3 regions of the Variovorax sp. 350MFTsu5.1 genome follow, and region 3 is predicted to be linked to each of the others. Evidence: predicted binding sites of a transcription regulator. Region 3 holds the regulator's gene; each other region holds the start of a gene.
What was found. The regulator sigma-54, encoded in region 3, starts transcription at its own class of promoters, with help from an activator protein. The targets are predictions, from matches to a motif close to TGGCANGNAANCTGCTTT.
Positions count from the first base shown of each region.

Region 1: ABL843_RS28490 (isopenicillin N synthase family dioxygenase) is a predicted target of sigma-54. The motif match lies at 942-959, and genes of this name have one in related genera.
Region 2: ABL843_RS02090 (ammonium transporter) is a predicted target of sigma-54. The motif match lies at 1,266-1,283, and genes of this name have one in related genera.

Region 1 is NZ_CP157620.1:6,269,983-6,272,175, forward strand. Features, by position in the region: gene rutR (HTH-type transcriptional regulator RutR) at 90-794, opposite strand; gene ABL843_RS28490 (isopenicillin N synthase family dioxygenase) at 992-1,993, shown strand; gene ABL843_RS28495 (VOC family protein) at 2,008-2,193, shown strand, end outside.
Region 2 is NZ_CP157620.1:473,589-475,781, reverse strand. Features, by position in the region: gene chrA (chromate efflux transporter) at 1-167, opposite strand, end outside; gene ABL843_RS02095 (sulfite exporter TauE/SafE family protein) at 188-946, opposite strand; gene ABL843_RS02090 (ammonium transporter) at 1,303-2,193, shown strand, end outside.
Region 3 is NZ_CP157620.1:681,890-684,082, forward strand. Features, by position in the region: gene lptB (LPS export ABC transporter ATP-binding protein) at 1-123, shown strand, start outside; gene rpoN (RNA polymerase factor sigma-54) at 145-1,746, shown strand; gene ABL843_RS03005 (phospholipase D family protein) at 1,757-2,193, shown strand, end outside.

The DNA of each region.
Region 1 (2,193 bases), 1.3 Mb from region 3:
GGGGGGCACCGGCGCTCGCAAGAGCAGCAGTGACTTTCAGGCCGCCACCCTCACCCCAGCCCTCTCCCCAAGGGGAGAGGGAGCAAGACTCAGCGCGGCACGATGCCCTGCAGCACGATGCGCTGAACGTTCTCGACGGTCTGCTCGAAGAACCCTTCGTCCTCCAGCGTATGCCCCGACAGCGCCTGCACCTGCACGCCGAAGTCCGCGTAGTGCTGCGTCATCGCCCACAGCGCGAAGATCAGGTGATGCGGATCGACAGGCGCCAGCTTGCCTGCATCGATCCACGCGCGGATCACTTCCGATTTCTTCTCCACCAGCGTGCGCAGTTCGCGATCGAGCTCGTCGCGCAGCAGCGGCGCGCCCTGGATCATCTCCAGGCAGAAGAGCCGTGACGCGTCGGGCCTGTCGCGCGAGACCACCAGCTTGCGGCGGATGTAGTCGCCGATGGCCTGGGCCGGATCTTGCTCGGCGCTGAAGCCGCGCAGCGGTTCGAGCCACAGTGCGAGCAGGTCGCGCAGCACGTTCACGTAAAGCTCTTCCTTGTTCGCGAAGTAGTAGAGCAGGTTGCTCTTCGACACGTCGGCGCGTGCGGCCACCTGGTCGATGGAGGTGCCGTGCAGGCCGAAGCGCGAGAACAGCCCCAGCGCCGCGCCGAGGATCGCGCTGCGCTTGTCCTCTATCTGACGCAACCGGCGGTTCACCGCGGAAGCGCTTCGCACCGCGGGCTTCGCGCGCTTGCGCGCCGGGCTTTCCTTGCCGGCATTCGCAGCCAGCGCTTTTGTCTTCGGCATCTTCCCTCGCTCTTGATCTGATCGTGAATCGACAAACGCGCACCACTGTAAGGCCACGGTGCATCGCCTTGCGCCGCTACCGCCTTCGCAACGCATTCCCGCGCACCATGCTGACGCGACGGATGCTGTTTGTCCATTTGGTCCAACTGGCACAGACGTTGCATGGCGAAAGGCATGCCAAGCATGAGGAACCTGCCATGACCCTGCTGTCCGTGCCCATCATCGATCTCGCGCCCTACTTCTCCGGCACCGCCGAAGGCAAGGCGGAGGTCGCGAAGAAAGTCGACGAGGCCTGCCGCAGCATCGGCTTCCTCGTCATCACCAACCACGGCATCTCGCCGGAGCTGATCTCGCGCGTGTCGTCGCTCTCGCGCAAGTTCTTCGACATGCCGCTGGGCGAGAAGCGCAAGGTCGATCGTCCGCGCGAGGACGCGGTGCGCGGCTACAGCGCGGTGGGCGAGGAAGGCCTCTCCTACAGCCTCGAGGAAGCGGCGCCTGGCGACCTGAAGGAGTCGTTCTCCATCGGCCCCTCGAACGTGCCCGACGACGACTACCACCGCGGCCCCGCCGCAGGCCCGCACTTCGAGCCCAACAGCTGGCCGCCCATCGAGGGCTTCAAGGAGGCCTACGAGCAGTACTTCGAGGCGATGAGCGATCTCTCGCGCTCGCTGATGCGCGTCTTCGCGCTCGGCCTCTCGCTGCCCGAGACCTTCTTCGACGACAAGATCGACAGGCACATCAGCATGTTCCGCGTGCTGAGCTACCCGCCGCAGCGCGAGCAGCCGCTGCCCGGCCAGCTTCGCGCGGGCGCGCACAGCGACTACGGCAGCCTCACCATCGTGCTGCCCGACGACAAGGGCCTGCAGGTGTTCAACAAGGCCGGCCAGTGGGTGGACGTGCCGCAGGTCGAGGGCGGCCTCGTGGTCAACATCGCCGACCTCATGATGCAGTGGACCAACGACCAGTGGGTGTCCACGCTGCACCGCGTGATCAACCCGCCCTTCGAGGTGGCGAGCACCAACCGCCGCCAGTCGCTGGTGTTCTTCCACCAGCCCAACTACGACGCGATGGTCGAGTGCCTGCCGAGCTGCCTCCCACCGGGCGAAGAGCCGAAGTACGCGCCCATCTCCTCTGGCGACCACCTCACCTCGAAGTTCGTCAAGCAGACGACCTTCGGCGGCACCAAGGTCACGGCTTGAATCGCGCGGATCACATGGCCCACCTGTCCTACGTCAACGTCTTCGCGAAGGACGTGGTCGCGCTCAGCGGCTTCTACCAGCGCGTGTTCGGCTTCAAGGAGATCGAGGCGATCCGCTCGCCCATCTTCCGCGGGCTGGACACCGGCAAGTCGAGCCTCGGCTTCAATGCGCTCGATGCCTACGAGCTTCTGCACCTGGGC
Region 2 (2,193 bases), 210 kb from region 3:
CGCTTCTCCGAGATCCAGCGCCTGCGCTCCACCAGCTCCTGGTGCATCAGCGCGATCTGCCCGGCCGGCCCGCCGAAGCTGATGAAGCCCAGCTTGAGCCAGTAGCCGAAGGCCTGCCAGAAGCTGACGGGAACGGGCCGCTCGACGGGATCTTGGGGAGAGGACATCGGGCGACTTTCGTGTTGCGCTATTTCAGGAATGCGTCGTAGGCGGTCTTCAGTATCAGCGCGCTCACCACCACGATGAACACCACCCGCACGAAGCCCGCGCCGTGCTTCAGTGCAACCCGCGTGCCCAGCACGCTGCCGGCCACGTTGGCCACAGCCATCACCAGCCCGTAGTGCCACCAGACGTGGCCCTTGGCCGCCAGCAGGATCAGCGCGGCGGCGTTGGTCAGCGTGTTGATGATCTTGGCCGAAGCCGAGGCGTTGAGGAAGTCGTAGCCCATCCAGCGCACGAAGAGGAACACCAGGAAGCTGCCCGCACCCGGCCCGAAGAAGCCGTCGTACAGCCCGATCGACAGGCCGATGGTGCAGGCCGCCAGCGTCTCGGCGCGTCCGGAGAAGCGCGGCGCGTGCATGCGGCCCATGTCCTTGCGCGCCAGCGTGTACAGCAGCACGCCCAGCAGGATGAGCGGCAGCGCCTTGCGCAGGAAGTCGCCCGGAAACATGGTGACGCCCCAGGCGCCCAGCATCGAGCCGGCAAAGCCGAGCAGCGCGGCCGGCCACAGCGCGCCCCAGCGCATCTGCACCCGCTGGCTGAACTGGGCCGCGGCGGCGGCCGTGCCCCAGATGGACGCGCTCTTGTTGGTGCCCAGCAGGGTCGCGGGCGGTGCGCCCGGAAAAACGGCGAACAGCGCGGGCACCAGGATCAACCCGCCTCCGCCAACGATCGAATCGACAAAACCCGCGAGCGCAGAGGCGCCTGTCACCACCAGCATTTCCATAGGGGCTGGATTGTCTCACCCGGGCGCTATCGAAAAAGTAGCTGAAAAGGCCCGGGCCTCAAGCCTTCGCGGAAATAAAAAAGGCGCCGACCAGCGGCGCCTTCCAAAGTCGAACAGGCATCTCGTACGGAGCCTTTGAAGAATTTTTATTGTTGCTAGGGGGGATTGTCTCCTCGGACCCTCGGCACACGAGCAGGGCCCGTTCGCGAGTGCGCAGACTTTAGGGGCACGCACCGCCTCAGTGCATAGGGAATTACCCGCTTTGCCTTACGCGGGAAGCCCGATTTGCAAACCAAAGTGTTTCTGATAGTTAACGACGTGGCACGACTTGTGCACGGGGCGCCTGAGTCCACCACATGAAGAAGAAAGCGACCATGGCCCTGGCACCGCAAGCCTCCATCAACGCGGCAGACACCGCATGGATGATGACCTCGACTGCGCTGGTGCTGCTGATGACGCTGCCCGGCATCGCTCTCTTCTACGCGGGCATGGTGCGCCGCAAGAACGTGCTGGCCACCATGGCCGCGGTGGTGGCGATCGCCTCGACGGTCTCGCTGACCTGGTTCGCGGTGGGCTATTCGCTGGCTTTCACCGAGGGCTGGCCCTGGCTCGGCGGCTCCGGGCGCTTCTGGTTCTCGGGCTTCGACTACCTGAAGGAGGCCGGCCAGCTCGCGGTGAGCCACATGGCGCCCAACGTGCCCGAGTCGGTCTACGCGATGTTCCAGCTGACCTTCGCGATCATCACCACGGCGCTGGTGCTCGGCGCCTTCGTCGAGCGCATGCGCTTCTCGGCGATCCTTTGGTTCGCGCTGCTGTGGAGCGTGCTGGTGTATGCGCCCGTCGCGCACTGGGTGTGGGAGCCGGGCGGCTGGCTCGCGCAGATGGGCGCGCTCGACTTCGCGGGCGGCTCGGTGGTGCACGTCAACGCCGGCATCGCGGGGCTGGTATGCGCTTACGCGCTGGGCTCGCGCAAGGGCTACGGCCGCGAGGCCTTCGAGCCCTACAACCTGGCTTTCACCATGACCGGCGCCGGCCTGCTGTGGGTGGGCTGGTTCGGCTTCAATGCCGGCTCGGCGGTGGCGGCCGACGGCCGCGCGGGGCTGGCGATGCTGGTCACGCACATCGCGGCGGCTGCCGGCGCCATGAGCTGGATGCTCGGCGAATGGATCGTGCGGCGCAGCCCCTCGCTGCTGGGCCTGTGCTCGGGCCTCGTGGCCGGGCTGGTGGCCATCACGCCGGCGGCCGGC
Region 3 (2,193 bases):
GGCATCTGCGACCACGCATTCATCATCAGCGACGGGCACGTGCTGGCACAAGGCACGCCTTCGGAGATCGTCGACAACGCCGAGGTACGCAGGGTGTACCTGGGCGAGCACTTCCGCATGTAAGGCGCGGGGGCGGTTTCCATCATGAAGCAAGGGCTGTCCCTTCGCGTTTCGCAGCATCTGGCGCTCACGCCGCAGCTGCAGCAGTCGATCAGGCTGCTGCAGCTCTCCACGCTCGAGCTGAGCCAGGAGGTGGAGCAGATGCTCGACGAGAACCCGTTCCTCGAGCGCACAGCCGAAGAAGCGGTGCGCGAGGAATTCGGGCTCGACACAGCCGACGCGCCGGTCCCCCGCGACGACGGCGGTGAAGGCGGCGAAGGCGAGAGCGACTTCACCCCCTCGGCCGCGAGCAGCAGCACCACCAGTTCGTCCACGGAAAGCACCGCGGCCGCCGACTCCGACGGCCCCGCCGCCGAAGTCGCCGAGCGCGAGCCCGACTGGGAAGGCGACGGCACCGTCGACATGGCGCCCGACGACAGCGAATGGGGCGGCGACGCGCCTGCGCGCCAGAACAACGCCGGCGACGACGAGCGCGCCGATGCCACCGAGCTCGCGCGCAGCCAGGAGTCGCTGCAGTCCTTTTTGCACCGCCAGGCGCTGAGCCTGCGGCTCAACGAGAGCGACAGCGCCGCGCTGCGCTTTCTCATCGAATCGCTCAACGACGACGGCTACCTCGAAGACTCGCTGCCCGCGCTGGCCTCGGGCCTGGCCGGCGACGACAACGACGAGTTCGACGACCTCGTGCACCACTTCCAGGTGGCGCTCGGCCTGCTGCAGAGCCTGGAGCCCGCCGGCGTCGGCGCGCGCGACCTCGGCGAGTGCCTGAGCATCCAGCTGCGTGCCATGGCCAGCGACGAGGAGACCGAGGAAGAAGAGCTGGTCCGCAAGACCGCGCTGGCCATCTGCAAGCAGCCCATGGAGCTGCTCGCGCGACGCGACTTCAAGCGCCTGGCCACGCTCACCCGCAGCAGCGAGGAGCTGGTGCGCTCGGCGCTGCAGGTCATCGCGCGGCTGGAGCCCAAGCCGGGCCGCAGCTTCGTCGACGTGGAACGCAACGTCGTCATTCCCGACGTGATCGTCACCAAGACCGGGCGCGGCACCAACGTGAAGTTCCGCGTCATGCTCAACCCCGACGTGATGCCGCGGCTGCGCGTGCACGACATCTACGCCGGCGCGCTCAAGTCGCACAAGGGCGAGGGCAGCCAGGCGCTGTCGCAGCGGCTGCAGGAGGCGCGCTGGTTCATCAAGAACATCCAGCAGCGCTTCGACACCATCCTGCGCGTGAGCAACGCCATCGTCGAACGGCAGAAGAGCTACTTCGTGCACGGCGAGCTCGCCATGCGCCCGCTGGTGCTGCGCGAGATCGCCGACGAGCTGGGCCTGCACGAGTCCACCATCTCGCGCGTGACCACCGCCAAGTACATGGCCACGCCCTTCGGCACGGTCGAGCTCAAGTACTTCTTCGGCTCGGCGCTGGGCACCGAGACCGGCGGCAACGCGTCGAGCACCGCGGTGCGCGCGCTCATCAAGCAGTTCGTCGGCTCGGAGAGCGTGAAGAAGCCGCTGTCGGACAGCCAGATCTCCGAGATGCTGAAGGAGCAGGGCATCGAGTGCGCGCGCCGCACCGTCGCCAAGTACCGCGAAGCATTGCGCATCGCCCCTGCCAACCTGCGCAAGGCACTCTAGAAAGAAGCCGATGAGCCATGGCCTGATGTCGCGCGCCGGGCATTGGGTCTTCGCCATGGCGGCGGTGCTGCTGTTCGCCGGCTGCGCCACCCTGCCTGACGAGGCCCCGCGCCCGCCGACCAAGACCATCGCCGTCTCGGCCGACACCGCCCTGGGCAAGATCGCGCTGGCCTCCCAGCCCGACCCCGACCTCAGCGGCTTCCGCCTGATGCCCGGCGGCGATTTCGCCTTCGACACGCGCATCCAGCTCGCGCGCCGCGCGCAGCGCACGCTCGACGTGCAGTACTACCAGATAGAGAACGACGAGACCGGCCGCTACCTGCTGCGCACCCTGCGCGACGCCGCCCAGCGCGGCGTGCGCGTGCGGTTGCTGATGGACGACCTCTACACCTCCGGCGAGGACGAGCTGCTGCTGGGCCTGGCCGCCACGCCCAACGTGGAGCTGCG